DNA from 3 places in the Oribacterium sp. FC2011 genome. Region 2 is predicted to be linked to each of the others. Evidence: predicted binding sites of a transcription regulator. Region 2 holds the regulator's gene; each other region holds the start of a gene.
What was found. Region 2 encodes Rex, which represses fermentation and respiration genes when NADH is low (regulators of the CRP and FNR family bind a similar motif). Its sites were predicted from a motif close to ATTGTTAANTANTTAACAAT; they were not measured.

Region 1 (7,111 bases), on a different contig from region 2:
TTTATATCAATGCTGACGAATCAGCTGCTTACTTCACCATCGATGGCGAAGGCAGAGACGATTACAAGATCAATCTGTAATTGATCAGGTGTGACACCCACTACTATATATTATTCAGGCCGTCACATTTTGTGACGGCCTTTTCTTTTAAAAAATCCCGTCACTCCTATAATGGAGTGACGGGATTTTTGCACGCAATATATTTCAGAATTAAGACGCAGTCTTTATGCAGCATCTGCCTTGTTGTTTCTGTCAGATACATACACAACAATATCATCCACCTTCTGTCCAACGAGCTCAGCAAACAAGAAGAGGTTTTCTATACTGGGAAGAGTATCGCCCCTAAACCAGTTATATATAGATGTTGTTGATATATTCATCTCCTTACATATGTCGGAGACTGAAAAACTACTACTCTTTACAGCCAACCGCAGCAACTCGCCTGTGGCTTCCTGATCAATGTAACTCATATGTCACCTCACTCTGTTACTAATACCCGAACTTTTATTACCAAAGATTTTATCATATGTATCTGTTAAACGCAAAGCATCCTAATGATGTTTTCCTTAAGGTTTTAAGACAATTAATGCCGTCACATATCCATCTGAGCCACAATGATCCTTGCCGAAATGAAATACGATACTGTCAACATGATATCTGTAATCTTTTTCTCATCACTGATCGCAACATTATCCGCTCCGAAGTACCCTATGATCTCTTCACCTTTTTTCAAAGGAACCTGAACCGAATTCCTGATGTTTCTTGTCTTCAAAAAGTCATATAATATCGCATCCGCATTTTTGACAGAACTTATATCTTCACAGAAATATTTACCACGTTTAAAAGCTTTGATCCTTTCAAAAATGTCTTTGTCGACCTTCTGTGATACTCCCAGATTCGGCCTTACCCCGTCAGCGCACCATTCATATCTCTCACTGAAGGTATTCTTGCTATGATCAGCCAGCATAAGGTAGATATGATCAGCAGCCACGTGATCCCCCAGCTCCTCCAATACCTTTCTTATGGCAAGATCATCATCCTTTTCTTCATTGAAAATTTCAGCGGTTCTCACCACGACAGCATTGGACTTATCGGATTCTGCCACATCCATCAGGTTAAATACTTCTTTACGGCTTGCATCATGATTCAGAAGCATGACCACACAGAAGCCAGTATTTGACACAGGCATGATGACTGTTTCCATCCAGCACCCTCCGATGGCATCGTATCTTATATCTCTCTTTGTGAGACCCAAAACCGAAACTTCATATATATCCGCTATAAGTTGAGGATCCGCTTGCAGAAATACCTCCTTATAGCTCTTACCAAGCATTTCTTCGGGTTTACGTTTCACAAATTTGCAATATGCCCTGTTTACAAACATGAATATGAAATCTTCTGCCTTCGTTCCGTCACCGTTAAACCGTACATTAACATAATAGGACGGAAGAGAGATGTCCTCATAAACATTAAATATCTCCGTAAGATCTCCAAGCCGCGTATCCTTTTTTGAATTAATGTGGTCTTCCCTGTGGTTATTGTCAACTGTTACAGCATATTTACGCTTGATCTCGATATCATGCTGCCTTGCAACAACCATATACTCAAGGAGAATCGATATCATTTCCAGAAAGCTTCCCACATCTATCTGCAGGGATAATGAATAGTTATCTATCACCAGAACCCCCGCTAATCTGGTATTATCATAAAGCGGCACTTCGATAAACCGGCTGATATCATTTTCCTTTAAAAACTTATATTTTCCGGCATTATAGTCCTTTATATCTTCAATATTTCCGATGATAAAAGCAGAATGTCTATTATAAGCCTCCGACAACATCCCGATATAGTTATCGAAAGTTACAGAACCTCTCTTTTCCTTTAAAGAGAAAACATTATCTCTGCGCCACTCATAAGTGTTGTTTATATTCTTTTCGCCCATTTCAAGTAGAGCAATCCTGTCGGCAGTCAGAATCTCACCCATTTTTCTGATGGCATCATTTATGGCAGTACCCGGTTCTTCGCACCTGCTCAAAATCTCAACAACTTTATAGCCGGATTTTTGAGTAAGTATTCTCTTCTCATCTGTCAATGACATCCATGGAAACTGACAATACATGTCCGCTGTAGGAACTCACTACGGGAGCAAAGCTTATCTTGATATTTCGGTTCTTCTGCAGGATGATCATGCCCTCTGTTCTGTTATTCTTGATGGCTTTGCAGGCAAGCTTTCTCAATTTATCAAGATTCATGGATATCTCAGTTCCCAAGGTGAGATTTGACAGATTTTTCGAAGAACTTTCCTTTTTATCTATATCCCTTACATAAGCTTCGTTTTTGTAAAGTGTGGAAAATTGTTTTCCATCAAAGAAAAACAAAGCTTTAGGGTACTTTGATATAACGTCCGTAAGGCCGGCTTTCTGATAAAAGCCGTAGGTATCAAGACTTTCAAACAATAAGCCTTTTTCCTTCATATGTTCCAATGAAACATCAAGTTCTTCTGTTTCTATATGAAAATTTCCCTGTATCCTTTCACAACCTATATTCTTAAGGAAATCATTCTGCTCCCCGGTTTCAATACCTTCAGCCGAAGTATGTATACCCAAAGCTTTGACCATTTTTATGGTCATTTTTAAGATCTCACGGGCTCTGTCATTCAAATCTTTGAGAAAAGCAAAATTGATCTTTATTCCGTCAAAATTAAAATCCTTCAATGCACTTAAAGCGGAATATCCTGCACCGAAATCATCCATCCAGACTTCAAAGCCGGCATCATGTAATCTGTCTATAGCTCCGCTTACAAGTTCCCTGTCTCTCATGAGGACAGTTTCGGATATATCTATAGAAATGAGATTTCTGCTGATACCATGAGAATCACAGACTGATGAAATGATAGATACCGGATCGCATACTTCAAAATCTGTTTTTGAAATATTTACACCCACAGTAACAACAGGCTGACCGTTATCCAGCCTTTGCTGAAGCATATCTGCTACTTTTCCTATAATGTACATATCGAGGCGATATGCAAGTCCGTTTTCTTCCAGCACAGGCAAAAATTCCAATGGTGTAAGTATGCCATATTCCGGATCATGCCACCTTGCAAAGGCTTCAAATGCGCACACTCTGCCAGTAAGACTTCTTACCACAGGCTGATAGTAGGGTTCTATCCAGCCCTCCGCCAAAGCCTGATCAAAAGTATGAAGAATGTATTCTCTGTTAAGTTGTTTTCCGATTATGCTGTCATCATACCAGGCGTAATCTGAAACATCTATTCCTACGAGGGTATCCGCTGCAATCCTTGCCTTATCGCACACTTCATTCATAGTCATTTCCGGAAGATAATTAATGATACCCATACGAACCGTAAGAGTTCTTCCGTTATTGGCAGAATGCAGCTCTCCTATCAATTGGTTCAGCAATATCTCTATGCCTTCCGATTCTGCATATACAAAAAAATGATCAGAGCCAAACCTTGCACAATTCTGAGTAGGAAAATGCTTTTTTAGAATATTGGAAAATACCAGCAGGAAATTATCAGCTTCTTCCAATCCGTACCTGGAGCTGAAATTTTCCATTCCGTTAAAATCAAATGCGATAACCACCGGTTTTTTATTATCTGTATAAAGTTTGTTACAACCGGCCTTTGCTGATTTCATGAAATACTCACGGTTTAAAAGACCCGTAAGCTGGTCAACGGTAGATTCAAATGTAGATACAAAAACATAAAACAGTGGACCTTCTGCAGGATCTTCATACAGTTTTGCTATATCCTCTATTTCAAGTATCTTTCCGGTTTTTGTCATTATCCTATAATGAACTTTATCGAAATGTTCTTCGGAATTGTCTATCTGTATCTTGATACTTGTCTCAATTCTTTCGTAGTCTTCAGGATATACCATTCCCTTAAAGGATCCACCTGTCAATTCCTGGAATTCTTCATTACTCTCACATTCAAACAGATCAAGTATAGCCTGATTGGCATAAAGTATCTGTTCTTCATCCCAATCGGCCTTATAGATGAAAAATCCGCCCGGCATGGCTTTAAGACCATTCAGAATATAATCCTTACTATAATCTGCATTTGTAAAATCATTAACTTTTGTACTCATATGGATCTCCGACTGTATCAATGCTTATTTCATATGAACAGCAAAACATTTTTGCCGTCCAAATTTTTCGATATTACATGCCATATATGTAAATTATGCCGTATATCTTTTTTTCGACTAAAATCACAAAAATATGAGATAATCCTTATGGATTCCACACTCAAAAGCATGATCTAACAAAAAAGCTTCCTGACTCATTTAAGTCAGAAAGCTTTTGATAATCTTTATGAATCTGAGATGTTTATATCTTCAGGTATTATTTTTTCTTTTCGGCATTTTTCTTATCCTGGGACTCAGCAACCTGAACACTGCTCTTTACTTCAGCCTGCTTTTCATTTTTTAAAGCCTTTGCAGCAAACTTTGCGTCCTTACGGGCTACATACTGTAAAAGGTTTATACACTGATTTGAATAGCCCCACTCATTATCATACCATGCAATAAGTTTTACGAAAGTATCATCAAGCATGATTCCTGCTTTAACATCAAAAATACATGTCTGGAAGTTACCTCTAAGGTCAGATGAAACAATTTCATCAGTATTGTATTCAATGATATCCTTCATCTCATGACGAGAAGCATGCTCAATAGCTTCGCATATTTCTTCGTAATTTGTCTTTGTTTTAAGCTGAGCAGTGAGATCAACAACAGAAACATCATTTGTTGGAACTCTAAAGCTAAGTCCTGTCATTTTTCCTTTAAGTTCAGGAATTACCATACCTACTGCCTTAGCTGCACCTGTGGAAGAAGGAATAATGTTATTAAAAACAGAACGTCCTGTTCTCCAGTCACGACCGCCGTTAGAGTCAACCGGCTTCTGCTTTGATGTTGATGCATGGATAGTTGACATAAGTGCCTTCTCAATTCCAAACTTCTCATTAAGAACCTTGGCAAGAGGAGCAAGACAGTTTGTAGTACATGATGCGTTCGAAATAATCCTCATAGAAGGATCGTAGCTTTCATTATTTACACCGAAAACAAAAGTTGGGAAATCCGGATCTTTTCCCGGTGCTGTAAGGATAACCTTTTTGGCACCTCCCTTAAAATGCTTTTCACAATCCTCAAGACGGAGGAACTTACCTGTTGACTCAATAATGTATTCTGCACCGGTTGAAGCCCAATCGATATTAGCCGGATCATCCTCTGAAAATACATGAATTTTCTTCCCATTTATCACAAGCTCATTATCTGTATATCTTACACGACCTCTGAATCGACCAAATACAGAATCGTACTCCATCTGATAAGCCATACGTGAAATGTCAGCATTCCTCAGGTTGATAGCGCAAACCTCAATATCATTATCACGCTCCTCAAGGATTCTAAGGATAACTCTTGCAATACGACCAAAACCATTGATACCAACTCTAATCAACATAATTACACCTCTCTCTTTTTTTGTAAAAAATAACCTAGGCGTATATTAGCACTGTTTAATTTACATGAAAACAAATGATATTTTTCAGACATTTATGATTATTTATTGTCAATTTGCAAAACAGCTTCCACAAAAGATTGTGCATATTCAACAAAGCCTGATTTTTAGCCATTTTTTGGCAAATGTTGTATACAATTTTTACATTGATAAAAAATTAATTATTGTTTTTTGTATCCAAAGAAGTGCAATTTAACAATATAAAAGACACAAATCCACGATTATAATCAACGTGAATTTGTGTCTATAAGAATCAAAAACATATTTTTATGCAGTAAGTATCTTTCTGGTATATTCATTTATGTATGGCTGCATAATTGATTTTTTAACTCAAATATTAACAGTACTCTCTTGAAACTTATTAATATCCTCCGCAAAAGTTTCGGCAACTTCATCACAGATACCTTCCACTCCGCTATAAACCCTTATTCCAAGTTCAGAAAGAGAAATCAATGCATCTTCATCTAATTCTTTGCAAATCATTGCATTTACTCCAATTCTTCGCAGAATTCCGGCAAGCGCACAATGTCCCCTGCCATCAGTTTTCACTAGAGAAGAATCAATGATAGCATTTTTCTCAATATTATAAATTTTGAAATAACTAATATTATTAAAGCTTTTTATAACATCTTTATCTTCAGGATCATAAGTAATTGCAAGTATCATTTTAAAGTCCTTTTCTATAGTTAATTAAATTGTCTATTTTAACGGAAAACGTTATGATTATAGATAATTTTTTAACATAAAACAAGGCAAAATATGCATTTTTTTAAATAAGAAAAAAGTTCCCCTCCTTAATCAAAGGAGGAGAACACGCCAACATTGATTACTTGTGAACTTTGTGCCCATCAGATTATCTACTATTAATATTCCCATCACCTATATAATAATGCAAAACAAAAATTTTTGCAATACCGCAATTAATAAAAATAATATTTTTGTTTTATAGGACATAGTATTTAATTATTGCCATATTTCTGTAATATAAAAAATATTTCTACTTATTTCAGAAATATTCCAATAATCCAGAAAATACTATCTGAATAATATAGCATGAGGTACATATCAAATCAGAGTCGCCATGGATCGATTTCATCGGTAATAACAGTAAAAGATAGCTAAAAAAAAGATCACCATCTGGTGATCTCTGATACTTGCGGGAGAAGGATTTGAACCAACGACCTTCGGGTTATGAGCCCGACGAGCTACCAGACTGCTCCATCCCGCGATATTAATATTTGTTATTTTCAATTCTGTTAAAGAATCCTTTGAATTCTACTGAACCAAATCATGAACAGAATTAATGGGGCCTACAGGGCTCGAACCTGTGACCCCCTGCTTGTAAGGCAGATGCTCTCCCAGCTGAGCTAAGACCCCATTCAGTTGAAAATAACAACTGTGAAACTCATATCGAGTTTCAAATGGATGGGGGTGGATTCGAACCACCGAAGTCACTGACAACAGATTTACAGTCTGCCCCCTTTGGCCACTCGGGAACCCATCCATAAAATATTGAATTTTAAATGATCAATAAATCATTAGCGACCCGGGACGGAATCGAACCGAC
Region 2 (7,111 bases):
ATGAAGAATGCTACACTCCGTGAGCTTTATCATGCACCTGAGCTTGTATATGAGGATCTTCTTGCAGAGATGCACAAGCAGAGAGACCTCATCGCACCTTATGTAACAGATACTTCAAAGTTCCTGAGAGAGGCTCTTAAGGCAGGTAAGACTGTTCTTCTGGAGGGTCAACTTGGAACCATGAAGGATCCGGATCACGGTATCTATCCGATGGTTACTTCAAGCTCAACACTTGCAGCTTACGGTGCAGTTGGTGCAGGTATTCCTCCATATGAGATTAAAGATATAATTGCTGTTACAAAGGCTTATTCTTCAGCGGTAGGTGCAGGTGACTTCGTTTCCGAGCTTTTCGGAGATGAGGCAGAGGAGCTTCGTAAGAGAGGCGGAGACAAGGGCGAGTACGGTGCAACTACAGGCCGTCCAAGAAGAGTAGGCTGGTATGATGCAGTTGCTTCAAAGTACGGCTGTCAGCTCCAGAGCGCAACCGAGGCTGTCCTTACTGTACTTGATGTACTTGGCTATCTTAAGGAGCTTAAGGTTTGTACAGGTTATGAGATAGACGGAAAGGTGACTACAGATTTCCCTGTAACACCGCTCCTTCATAAGGCAAAGCCTGTTTATGAAACGCTTCCGGGATGGAACTGTGATATCCGCGGTATCACTGATTATGAGGATCTTCCTAAGGAGTGCAAGGACTATATCGATTTCATCGAGAAGCAGATTGAAACACCGATCACCATGGTTTCCAACGGTCCTGAAAGACACGCAATACTTAAGAGAACACCGAAGATCTAAAACAGAGAAAGCTTCCTGGTGGATATATTTATAGTATGATAATACGAGACTGATCGGATATGATGTCCGATCAGTCTTTTTATATCTGCCCGGGATTATAATTGTGAGAGTCATAAGGCTTTGTGCGGATCAAAAGAATTCGTATGGTTTCTATGGCTTGTTAAGAATTCTACAACTTCTTTTTGACATAATATTAACAAAAATGTATAATATTTTTCAAAGGGTCTAAAGGGAAATAGGTGATTATTACTTGTTCGAAAGACCACATTGACAATAAAAATCTTTAAGTAATTATTGAGGGTTATTATGGCTAAAAAAGATATTTCACAGGCAGTCATCCAGAGACTTCCGAGGTATTATCGTTATCTTGAGGATCTTATGGATCAGGGCATTGAGCGTATTTCTTCAAGTGAGCTCAGTAAGCGTATGAAGCTCACTGCTTCTCAGATCAGACAGGATCTGAACAACTTTGGAGGTTTCGGACAGCAGGGTTATGGATATAACATCAAGAATCTCCATGATGAGATAGCCAAGATTTTAAACATTGACAATGAACATGAAATGATCATTGTCGGTGCCGGACATCTCGGACAGGCTCTTGCCAACTATACAAATTTCCGTAAGAGAGGATTTATCGTTAAGGCCATTTTCGATAAGGATCCAAGCATTATCGGCAATATGGTAGGAGAGATTCAGATCCAGTCCATGGACAAGCTTGAAAGTGTCATCAGAGAGAATGATATAAAAATGGCTGCAGTTTGTATCCCTAAGGGCCCGGCGATAAAAGTAGTTGAGCAGCTTATAGATGCAGGAATTGTGGGAATATGGAATTTTGCCCATGTAGACCTTGATGTTCCTGATAATATTGTTATTGAGAATGTTCATCTTTCAGAGTCACTTATGAGACTCAGCTATCGTATGGGCGAGGCTCTTGAAGATTAAACGATTGATAGGATTCAGTTATGATCATAGGAATCGGAACTGATCTTATCGAGATCAGTCGTATAAAAAATACAAGAAGAAACAAAACTGTAGAACGTATTTTTTCCGAAGACGAGCGTCGGCAGGCATCTGACAAAGATTCGATGCTTGCCGGCGATTTTGCATGTAAGGAATGTATAGTCAAGTGCTTCGGTACAGGGTTTACTGCGGGAATCAGGCCTTCTGAGATTGAAATCCTAAGGGATGAAAAAGGAAAACCCTATGCTGTTCTACACGGTAATGCACAAAAGAAATTCGAAGAGCTTGGCGGAAAAACCATACATTTATCTATAACCGACACAAAAGATCTGGTGTCGGCATTTGCAGTAATGGAAGGGTGAGACATCCTGTATAGTATATTCATATCTTTCATTTACACTAAACAATTTTGTTGAAGTCATGACCCTTTTGGGTCAGAATCATTGACTGCCAAAGTACGAATCTGCTGGATTTAAGTACGTGGTATGGGTCAAAAAGGAGAGACCATGCAGATAGTGACAGATGCTTCAAAGTTTTATGCCTATATTCCGAAAAGACTTGAGGACAGTCACAAAGGCACCTATGGGAAAGTTCTTATAGTTGCAGGAAGCAAAGGGATGAGCGGAGCAGCCTATCTTTCGGCTTTGGCTGCTTACCGGACCGGAGCCGGACTTGTCAAGTTTCTCACACATAAGGATAATCGTCTGATCCTTCAGACACTGCTGCCGGAAGCCATTTTCGAAGGCTATGATGAGGAAACGGATCTTCAGGAAATATCTGAGAGGAATGCAGTCTGGGCGGATGTTATGGTGCTGGGACCCGGTATGGGAACGACCGATCTCAGCAAAGATATGGTGGAAGAGATATTAAACGCTGTGTCTGATAAATGGGGTGACAAGGCAGAAGAAAAGCATCCGCTTCTTATAATAGATGCAGATGGCCTCAACATCATAAGTTCAATGCCTCATCTCAAAGATAAATTGAAGTCCGTGGCGGAAGAAATCCCGGTGGTTATCACCCCGCATCCCATGGAGATGAGCCGGTTGGCAGAGTGTGAAATATCGGAAGTGGTTAAAAACCCGGAATACTATGCAGAGACTGTTTCCGGAGAGTTTGGTCTGATAACAGTCATGAAAGGTTCACAAACCTTGATATGTGATGCACAACATGAAGCCATGTTTAAAAATACAAAAGAAAGTCCTGCTCTCAGTAAAGGCGGCTCCGGAGATGTTCTGAGCGGCACCATTGCAGGCTTATACGCCTTGATGAGACCATCTGTATCTCTTGAGATAGCTCTAAATCCGATGGAAATCGCATACAGAGCCGCAGTTGCCGCAGTACTCATCCATGCCGAAGCCGGAAGAGAAGCCGCACTTACTTTTGGAGTCAACGGAGTCCTTGCCCGGGATACCGCAGATAAACTCGGAACTGTATTGGACAGAATAAGAATAGAGTAACATTGTAGGGGGTAAGACAGACCCATATTTCCAAAATAGGATTACGAGTCAATGTTAAGTCCGATTATCCATGACTCATATCCCTCTTGATTCTATTTGTATTTTACGTTATAGTACTAGAGTTTGATTTATAAAAAGTCCGCTTCGGGAGTGAAATATACTCCGGAGACCGAGAATTTAGTTATTTATGATATGAGGAGAAAGATATGTCAGGACATTCAAAATTTTCTAATATTAGAGCAAAGAAAGAAAAGAATGATGCTGCTAAGGGCAAAATTTTCACTATGATCGGCCATGAGATTGCGCTTGCTGTTAAAGCCGGCGGTCCTGACCCTTCCAACAACTCTAAGCTTGCAGCTGTTATCGCAAAGGCTAAGGCAAATAACATGCCTAACGATACTATCAATAATGGTATCAAGAAGGCTGCCGGATCCATGGAGGCAGATAACTTTGAAGAGCTTCAGTACGAGGGCTATGGTCCTAACGGTGTTGCTCTTATCGTAAAGGTACTTACAGATAACAAGAACCGTGCAGCTGCAGATATTCGTTCCGCTTTCACAAAGGGAAAAGGATCTCTTGCAACACAGGGCGCAGTTTCCTTCATGTTTGATGAGAAGGGACAGATCATCCTTGATAAGGAAGCTATGGATGATCTTGATAAGGATTTTGATACTCTTATGGATATGGCTATCGAAGCTGGTGCTGAAGATATCCAGGATGAGGAAGATTCTTATGTAATATACACAGATCCTGCAGATTTTGATGAGGTTCGTGCCAATATCGAGAAGCAGGGTATCCCTATGGCTGAGGCTGATGTAGTTATGGTTCCTCAGAACTACGTATCAGTAACTGACCCTGAGGCAGTGAAGGGACTTCGCAGAACTCTTGATCTTCTTGATGCATCTGAGGATGTTCAGAATGTTTACACCAACTGGGAAGAGGAGAACGACGACAGCGTTCAGTAATCATCTATAAAAATATATCCCCGCGCATCGGGTTATTCCGATGTGCGGGGATTTTTTAGTTCTCAGTCAGAATTCCACCGGGTGGAATTCTACCCGGTGGAATTCTATTGAAGTTTATGCAGTTCAGTGCTCCGTCATATTATTAGGTTCAACGGTAACGGACCAGTTCTGGTGGTAGATTACGAATCCGGGGGCAGCATTAGGCACCTTCTTGAGATTCTTCCTAATGGTATAGTCTACTTCGACCTTCTGGTCGTTACGGTGAGAAGAGTAGTAGGCTGCCAGTCCTGCGGCTTCGATGAACAGTCTGTCGGGAATCTCCTCCATGTTCTGTCCGCCGGTTTTTACGATAACATGGGAGCCGGCAACATTTTTTGCATGGAACCAGAGGTCTCCGCCGTCACCTATTTTGAAAGTGACATCTTCGTTCTGGTAATTGTTCTTACCCACAAATATCTCATAGCCGTCTTCAGAAACAAAGTGATAGGGTTTTGATTTGCGCTGAAGCTTGGCTTTTTCTTTTCCCTGAACCTTATGGATGAAACCATAATCGCTCATTTCTCTTCTGATATCCTGAAGATCCTCTTCACTTTCAGCAATATCAAGGGAAGTCTGTATTGACTCCAGATGTTCAAGCTCAAGCCTGGTTTCTCTGAGCTGAACGGTGACATTTTCCTTTGTGCGCTTAAGCTTGTCGTACTTTTCAAGGTAATGCTTTGCGTTCTCGGACGCTGTAAGATCCTTTTTGAGAGGTATTGTGATCTCTTCATTTGTATAGAAATTCTCACAGGTCAGATGATCCTCGCAGCCCGCCAGGGAATAGCCATAAGTGTGAAGAAGCTCTCCGTATACACGGAATTTATCCATTCCCTCAGTATCTTTAAGCTGCTTTTCCTGGATATTAAGCTTCTTTGAGGTACGTTCCATAAGAGTATTAACCACTTTTCTGAGATCAGTGGACCTCTGGCGCATACGCGAACTCTTATCCTTTTCACTGTAGAACTGAGTGATGACTTCGCTCATAGATGAGAAGTGACGCACTTCGTACTTGGTATCCTCCGCATATATGGAAAGATTGAAAGCCGAAAAGTCTGAGGGTACTCCGTCTTTGTAAATGATCACAGGATCCGGTTTGGAAAGAGAAACGGTTTCCCTGATTATGCTATAAAATGCATTGTAAAGTCTTTCCAATGCATCAGGATCCAGACAATTGGCTGAAAGATCCGGATCCACACGGCTCACGTGACAGATCTCTGAAGCAGTAAGAGGACTTAGACCTGTTATGCCATGGAACAGAGCCTTGAAGGCGGGCTCCGGAGTGTTCTTTATAAGAGCTGCAAATGTTTCCTTATCAAGTTCCAAGGGATTCTTTTTATCTCCTGAATCCGGTATGAAATATGGTCTGTTAGGCAATACTTCCCTGACAGAGGATTGTGAAACGGAAATACGTTTTACGGAATCAATGATTGTCCGGTCCTCTCTGAAGAGTATGAGATTTGAATATTTCCCCATCAATTCAACGGACAGGTAACGTTTTCCTAAATCCCCCATTTCGTCCAGATGTTCAATCTCAAAAATGATAACTCTTTCAAGCCCGTCTTTATCCAGAGTCTGGTCGGGCTGGATAACATTAAGGATGGCACCGTTTCCTATGTGTTTCCTGAGGGCCATACAAAATGTTGGTACTGCCATGGGAGACAGCTTCTTTTCTTCTGTAAGTATACATAGTGGAAGAGATGGATTTACAGAGATCTTTAAACGATAATTATCCTTCTGATTTCTAATAGTTAAGTCAATCTCATCTTTTTCAGGCTGTGTGATTTTGGAAATTTTACCGCCGATTAAAGTTTCCCGAAACTCCTTAACGGTTGCAGATACAACCAGGCCATCGTATGCCATTGGACTAACCTTCCTTCCGTGATTTCTTTAACTTTACTTATTTTTACAGGTAGACTATAATTTATAACAAATGTTCGGAAAAGACAAGCCGCAGACAGGGGCACCAATTTCCGACATATCAAAAAATAATATATGTGATCAAAGGGGTATGTTATGGATTTAAAAAGTATGACCGGATTTGGCAGATGTGAGATATCCAATGATATTTATCGTTTGTCGGTTGAAGTTAAGTCGGTTAATTCCCGTTTTCTTGATCTTAACATCAAGATGCCGAAAAAGTTCAATGCTCTTGAAGCTGATATCCGTAATACTATCAAGGAGTATATTTCCCGTGGAAAGGTTGATCTTTTCGTTACTTATGAAGAGTTTTCGGAAGGTTCAAAATCTTTACGCCTCAATATGGATCTGGCCAGAGAGTATCTTGAGGCCATTCGTAAGATAAGCAGCGAACTGGGTGTGGATGATAATGTTAAAGTAACGAACATTGCCAATCTGCCGGATGTGCTTGTTATCTCTGAGGAATCTGAAAATGATGATGAGCTTTGGAACAGACTTAATCCTGCCTTACGTAAAGCATTATCTGATTTTGTTGATACCAGAGTTCGGGAAGGTGAAAATCTTAAAGTTGATCTTCTTGGGAAGCTCGATGAAATGGAAGCTATCGTCGAAAGAATCGATGAGAGATCACCTGAGATTGCTGCAGCATTTGAACAAAAGCTTCGTACAAAGGTGGAAGAGTTGCTGGGATCTGCAGGAATCGATGAATCCCGCATAGTGCAGGAAGTCACCATGTATTCAGACAAGACCTGTACCGATGAGGAGAGGGTACGTCTCCACAGTCATATTAAGAATATGAGAGAGAAGCTCGAAAAAGGCGGCTCTGTGGGAAGAGAACTTGATTTCCTGGCACAGGAGATGAATCGGGAGGCCAATACAACCCTCAGCAAGGCAAATGATCTTATTATTTCAGATGATGCTATCGGACTCAAAACTCTTATAGAAAAGATAAGAGAGCAGATTCAGAATCTGGAGTGA
Region 3 (7,111 bases), on a different contig from region 2:
CATCAAGATTTAGCTTTGCAACCAGTCTTCCATAGTCGCAAATGTCCTGAACGATAAGGAAGTAATCATTTACGTCTAGCTTATTTATGACTGAAAGCTCGTTTTTAGCTCTTTCATCAAATAAAGCTTCATGGTCCTTTCCATATCTTTTATTGATTCCCTCTTTTACAAGATCTTCAACATAAGTCTTTTTTGTATATCCATCCGGAACCGTTACAGCTGGGTAATGTTTCTCGTTTGTAAGTGTACATTCGCACTTTATCTCGATTTCTTGTATACCACCGTAGCCTTTAATAATACTTTCCGTAGGAATTATCTCAGCAAGTCTTTTTACAAGCTGTTTGTCAGTCTTGATATAGAATTCTCTGTCTGTATCCGTCAGATCTTTCCATTTCTTATTTTTCTGAGACAGCACAATAGCTCTTGCCACTGCGTCATCAGAAGTATTGCTAGTCATGTATGGCTCGTTAGAAATTACAAGAGGGATATCCCATTCTTCAGAACACCTTGCCAGTTCAGGCATGACTTTCTTTTCAGTTTCATCTCCATGATATTGAAGCTCAATGAAAAAATTGCCGACTCCAAAGGTATCTTGATACCAATCGGATTCTCTTTTTAAAGCCATATGCTTTTCATTTGCAGATATCGATTCATCAAGTAATGTTTTTGCAAGGACTCCTTCTATTCCGGATGAAGTCACTATGACATTTCCATGTCCTAGAGAATTACTTCCAAAATGTTCTGTTAAGATGCCTTTATCCATTAGAGGATATTCTGTTTTCCCTACTGTCATTATATTTCTGTTTGAGGCTGTAATTGCTCTAAACATTGCCTTTAATCCGTCTTCATTCTTGGCCATGATAACAAGCCTTCGAATGTCTTTTGCGTATTTAACAAAAGCTTCAACCGATAGTATTGGCTTAATGCCATATTTTTTACATGTATCGTAAAACTCATACATCCCGAACATATTGCCAAAATCTGATAATGCTATAGCAGGGCATTCTAATTCCTTTGCTCGCCTTACTATATTTTCCACAGATTGAGTTGAATCCTTAATTGAAAACAAGGAATGAACATGCAGAACGCCAAGACTCAGATTATCAGGTATCGATTCAAGCATCTGTATATAATCTCTTTCCATATCTTTTACCTCATTTAATAACTTATATTTGCTTTCTATGTAATTATGAAAAGAGAAAACTCAGATAAGAAAATAGAGGCTGAGAATGGATTGTTAATCCCTCTCAACCTCTTTGAATTTATAACTATTTATTAAAAATAAATCACTTGCCAAGAGCTATTCTACCCATAGCATCTGCCTGCATGATTGCATCGTAAAGCTCACAAGGCTGAACATCTCCTGCAAGATTATGGATAGTTTCGCCAGGAACACAGGCATTTTCAGCAATAATCCTAACCTGATCTTCAGATGTAATTCCAATCTGCTCAAGTGTTACAGGAAGACCGACTTCAAGGCAGAAGCTTTGAACATCGTCAAACTCTTCCTTAGTAGCACCTTCAAGTACAAGCTGTACCAGTGTGCCGAGAGCTACGCAATCACCATGATCTGCATGCTTGCATCCTACTGCGGTAACACCGTTATAGAAGGAATGTGCAGCTGCACAGTTAACATTATCAGCACCAACACCTGAAAGGTAGACGTTAGCCTCTATAATATTCTCAAGAGCAGGAGTTACTACATGAAGCTTACAAGCCTCAATAGCCTGCTTTCCATACTGACGGAGTGTCTCGTAGCAGAGCTTTGCAAGTGCCTGACCGGCTCTTGTGATTCCGGTTCCTTCAAGACTTGCTGATTCTGTACGAATTGAAGCCCTTCCCTCGAAATATGTTCCGAGAGCATCACCCATTCCAGATATAAGGAAATGTACCGGTGCGTTTGCTATTACATTACAGTCGACCATTACCGCATCAGGGTTTGTTGGATAGAAAAGATACTTGTCAAAGCTGTGGTCATCGTTATAAATAACTGACAGCCCTGTACAAGGTGCATCTGTTGCGGCAACTGTAGGAACAATTACAATATGCTTGCCCTCATAATATGCTGTAGCCTTAGCTGTATCTACAGCGCTTCCTCCGCCGATAGCAACAACAACGTCAATGTTGTCGTTTTTTACTATCTCCTGCATCTTCTTGATCTCACCATTGCTTGAGATTCCGCCGAAGATCTCATAACGTCTGTAGTCATCGTGACCTTCAAAACTCTTCTCAATCTTGTCGTGACAAGCCTTATAACCGCTATTTGAACATACAAACAGCCAACGCTTGCCCATGTAACCCATCTCATCGTAAAACTTGTTTAATGCGTCTCGCCCCTGAACGTACTTGAGTGGTTCGCGCATTGCTCTTAACCTGCCCATCATAATAAATGTGCCTCCTTTGTGTTAATTATTTAACAATGCATATATAATTTTAGACCTTTGTGTTCAGAGGTACAATATGTTAAATGTACAAATTGATAAACAATTAACAATAAATTGTTACATATTGGCCTTCTTTGCTGAACTGAAAACATGTCCAGATCATATATAAAAAAATGGCTGCGAGAAACCGCAACCATTTTTGATTCACAGAAGGTCATAAGCTAGCTCCTTAAGCTCTCTTTCGCCCTTACAATGGATCACAAAATCCATTGATACATGCCCATATCTTCTTTCTATGATTTTTTGAACTTTTGGATCCTTTCTAAGTTTAAAAAGAAAGTTACCGACCTCCGCAACAGATGCTGTCTCTATATCCTTTTCGAAAGCGACCTTTACTTCTTCCTTTTCTTTTCTTTCTACTTTTATTCGTTCAGGTGCCGACAAAGACTTCACAGCTCCTATTTGTGTTGTTTCAGAGACTATACTTTCAAGCTCTTTACATGGCTTTTCAATGGCCAGAGCTTTCCTGCCCTTGTACTCAAAACTTCTGTATGTCTCGTCACCAAGAACTATTATGAGCCTGTCGTTATCTTTAAATGCTTCCATATTCTGTGTCTCTCTCCTTCCAACTTATATTACTGTTTTTATTAAATATGGAAGGGGATTTCTCAGATAATAGCTTTCTGCAGCTTAATACGTCAAATTTAAATTCGTCATTTTAGGTAAACGTGAAACATGAGCTGTTTTAAAGCTCCTCAAGAAGAATATTTGAACATTTTGGATAGTATTCGTAATGATTTTTCGTTCAGAATTGACAGGATTCTATATCTACTCCTCAACTACTCTTTCACCTAAAGAAATCATATATACTATATTTGCATGTAATTTTATAAATAATGTGAGAATTTATATTATTAGAAATACTATTACTTAACAGTCTTAAGAGTAAGATTATTTGATTATATTATAAATATATGTATATATTCTTATATATTTACATATATTCCATAAAAATATATATTTGTATAATCCTTCTCATAATTAAAAGAATTAAACGCGTACTATAAAATCAGTCCTCTGATGAATGCTTAAGTTACATAAGATTCTAGACATATAAATGATATAGAGTTATTTCTTAATCACCGATATATTTGATGGTCTCCTGTTTAATTATATACTGGCCAATGATTCATAATCTTTACCATAATATATAGCTTTCATTACCGGATCCGACTTTGACATTATATCTTCTAATAATCAACTGTTTTTTATACCTGTTTACTATAGATATATATTAATATATTCAGATATATTCTCATATATTCCAATATATTTCAAAATACTCAATCTGACGAATGATTAAATAGATATATTCATATATATCTGCGTATATATCTATATATTTATTAGTATATACGTATATTCTTATTTAATAGATATATTTTTATATATTTGAGTATTTTTATAAATATCTATCAATATATTTATATACATTAATTTAATACATATATTTCTATATATTTGTATTAAAAATATTCTGATATTTTAATATCTATTGAAATATTTATATATATTTGTATATATTTCATTATATGCATTATATAACTTGCCAATGGAACACTGCATTTTAATATATTTACATATATTTATATATATTTGATTTTATTTAAGTCCAAATAATCCAGCATTTATTTGATATATATGTATATATTTATAATATATCAACGGTGTAGATCCTGAAATAATTGCAAGTATTATAGCTCACAATGCGTTTAAACTAATTATATAAAATACCCGCGCTTTTTCAAGTATTATTAAATTCATATATTTATATATATTTGTATTTATTCAGTTATTAACAAGTGAACTATATCTATATTATATACATCTCAAAGCAAATCAATAAAAATATATTAGTATATTCCTATTTATTTACCTTAAAGACAAATTATCCTTTTTACGTATATATGTATATATTTCTATATTCCCATCCTTTAACAAATTTTCTAATTTGTATATTTTAATATATCTCTTTACATAAAATATATATACGTATATTTACATATGTTCTTATTTTAAATTCAAATATATATTCATGTATTTATAAAGATATCATTACATTTCAATATATGCCTAAATATATTTTAATATATGTGTATATTTACGTATATTCGTATATATGTATTAATATTTCTAAATATTCTCAAATATATTGAACTCAGTTTCTTGTTGTGGTATATTGTAAGTATTCGGAAAATATTTACATATATTTACGTATATTTGTATATATACAGTTTTAACGTCAATGGGAGGTCACAGATAATGAATTCAAAAGTTATCGTAGTACATAATTTAAAAGGTGGAGTCGCAAAAACCACAACTGTAATCCAGATGGCAACAGCACTTGTAAAGTTCCATAGCAAGAAAGTTCTTGTCATTGACTGCGACCCGCAGTTCAACACGACTTTCACCTGTGGAGTAGACACAAACGAAATACGAACACTTTGGGATATCTTTGAATATTATACCGGCCAGGAAGATGCTGAAGAAGTCACTATGGACGACATAATAGTGCCTACAAAGGACGGATTTGATCTTGTTCCTGGTGATCTTGAGCTTGTTGGTGCCGATGATGATTATATGGGTGTTTCCGATAACATCAAAACACTTAACAAGGCACTTCGTGACATGAAAAAAGAATATGATTACATTATCATCGATACACCTCCTTCACTTAGCCTTATGGTTAAGAATGCTTACTTTGCTTCACCAAATTCCCAGATAATATGTCCTACAACTCTTGATGTATATGGATATCAGGGACTTGATTCTTTACAAAAGCGTCTTGATCATTTCGCAAAGAAGTACAGAATGACTGAAAATCATCCTGATTTCAAGATAACTGGAATTCTTAGAACCATTGTGGAGTCAAACACCAAGAATGATCAGACATATTCAGAAGGTATTGAATACTTCGCAAATGAGAACAATATTTACTGCTTCAAGGAAATCATCCATAAGACCACACAAGTTAAAAGAGCACAGAACGAGATGCAGAACCTTTTTGACTACAAGGCCGATTCTACCGCAGCCATGGATTACAAATACTTTGTAAAAGAACTCCTGGATCTTGAAAAGAAACTTGATAAGGATGTGAGGTAAACCTATGAGTATTAACGCAGAGAAGAAAAAGAAAAAAGAGTTCCAGGTTCCCGCAGCCATGCAGACAATGATGGCAAGAAATAAAAAAGCTGCATTGGAAGAAGAGAATGAAGCAGTACCAGAGCCTATTGAGGAAGCACCTAAGCCCGTTAAGAAAGCAGTGCCAGCTCAAGACAAAACTCCAGTAAAAGATACAAAACCGGCTCAGGAACAAGCTGTAAAGAATGATGTTAACCCGCCTGTAGAGCCGGTCATTAATACTCCAGTTGTTCCCAAGAGAGTAGATGAGCCAATTTCCCAACCAGTACAGAGTGTTGTGGAAACTACACCATTATCAACATCAAGGATTATTCAGCAAACTACATCCAAGACTAAAAAACGTGGTCCCAAAGTTGAGCCATATTTCATAGGCTCAGAGAAGAGACCGATGCCTCTTGTTCTTAACGAGAGAGATAAGCGTTTTATGGACTTCATGTCAGAAACTTATGGTCGTAATACTAACTTTTTTGTAAGGGCAATGATAGCTCATGAGCTCCAGGCTCGTAAGAAGGAATTTGAACAGTATCTTGCAGAAAACGGAGAAGCCATTTCCGGGAACACCATTGTGAATATATAAATATATTTATATATATTTGTATATATTTACAAATTAGCATATTTCTATTCAAAGAATCGCCGTATTAATTACGACGATTCTTTTAAATTATTCGCGTCTATATTAAATTTGACGTTTGTCAAAATTTCACCTATAATTTTTCTAGAAAAATTCTTTTGGGTGATTTTTTTATGAAGGCTGAAATTGACATCAGACGACTGAAAAAATTCATATCGATTTTTGGAACGCCTCCGGTTTTTTTAGATCACGAAGTAATAAAATCATCTAACGTCACAATTAAATATGACGTTTCAGCGTCTAATTATTCATTATTCTTTAAACCAGTAATTGTCAGAATGGAAACGGTCAATGTCGGAAAAAACAAGATTCCGACCGGCCTGTATATTCTCATAGAAGGGCAGGAGCGATTACCTTTGGCAAAGGTTTTCGATTCTATACCGGCTATTGTAATAGACAGTCGTTTGTCAGAAACCGAAATAGCTTCTCTCGAATTTTTGCTGAACACTGACATTGAAGACTTAGACGAGTCTTCAATCATACAGGTAGTAAAGTTTGGGTATGATCTTATCTTAAGGACTATTGCTCCTGACAAAGGTAAAGATCCGAACCTAATTGATGGCAATATCAACCGGCGTGTCATTGAGGTCCTTTCTGAACTGATACCTATGTCAACACAGAATCTATACAGATATGTAGGTATCATCCGGCACCTCGAGCCACCTCTAATAAATTTATTTAAAAGTGGGGTGCTGAGCCTGAGAGCAGCATACCTGATCTCAAGTGTAAAACCGGATGTTCAGCTCTGTGTATATGATTTCATTTTGAGATACCAGATGATAACTGTTACAGAACAGGATGCCTATACCTTATGCCGATTGATGAAAGAGGAGATTGATTATATGGATGAGCAGAAGTTAAAGGAAATGGAAGAGCAGAACAAGCTGCTCGA

Region 1: the regulator Rex is predicted to act here: its motif matches at 5,690-5,709, upstream of gap (type I glyceraldehyde-3-phosphate dehydrogenase).
Region 3: the regulator Rex is predicted to act here: its motif matches at 2,402-2,421, upstream of T357_RS0111810 (glycerol dehydrogenase).

The regions. Positions count from the first base shown of each region.
Region 1 is NZ_JNJM01000035.1:11,854-18,964, forward strand. It holds gene T357_RS0117245 (DUF6465 family protein) at 1-80, shown strand, start outside; gene T357_RS0117250 (helix-turn-helix domain-containing protein) at 225-470, opposite strand; gene T357_RS0117255 (PAS domain-containing protein) at 593-2,092, opposite strand; gene T357_RS0117260 (sensor domain-containing phosphodiesterase) at 2,082-4,112, opposite strand; gene gap (type I glyceraldehyde-3-phosphate dehydrogenase) at 4,369-5,487, opposite strand; gene T357_RS19580 (NifB/NifX family molybdenum-iron cluster-binding protein) at 5,875-6,210, opposite strand; tRNA gene T357_RS0117275 (tRNA-Met) at 6,699-6,772, opposite strand; tRNA gene T357_RS0117280 (tRNA-Val) at 6,849-6,921, opposite strand; tRNA gene T357_RS0117285 (tRNA-Tyr) at 6,967-7,048, opposite strand; tRNA gene T357_RS0117290 (tRNA-Asp) at 7,087-7,111, opposite strand, start outside.
Region 2 is NZ_JNJM01000001.1:24,555-31,665, reverse strand. It holds gene T357_RS0100140 (adenylosuccinate synthase) at 1-795, shown strand, start outside; gene T357_RS0100135 (redox-sensing transcriptional repressor Rex) at 1,102-1,737, shown strand; gene acpS (holo-ACP synthase) at 1,758-2,117, shown strand; gene T357_RS0100125 (NAD(P)H-hydrate dehydratase) at 2,262-3,212, shown strand; gene T357_RS0100120 (YebC/PmpR family DNA-binding transcriptional regulator) at 3,419-4,177, shown strand; gene T357_RS0100115 (Rqc2 family fibronectin-binding protein) at 4,301-6,076, opposite strand; gene T357_RS0100110 (YicC/YloC family endoribonuclease) at 6,230-7,111, shown strand.
Region 3 is NZ_JNJM01000013.1:84,359-91,469, reverse strand. It holds gene T357_RS0111815 (DNA polymerase III subunit alpha) at 1-1,144, opposite strand, end outside; gene T357_RS0111810 (glycerol dehydrogenase) at 1,287-2,381, opposite strand; gene T357_RS0111805 (hypothetical protein) at 2,589-2,990, opposite strand; gene T357_RS20360 (ParA family protein) at 4,707-5,546, shown strand; gene T357_RS0111795 (hypothetical protein) at 5,551-6,162, shown strand; gene T357_RS0111790 (hypothetical protein) at 6,333-7,111, shown strand, end outside.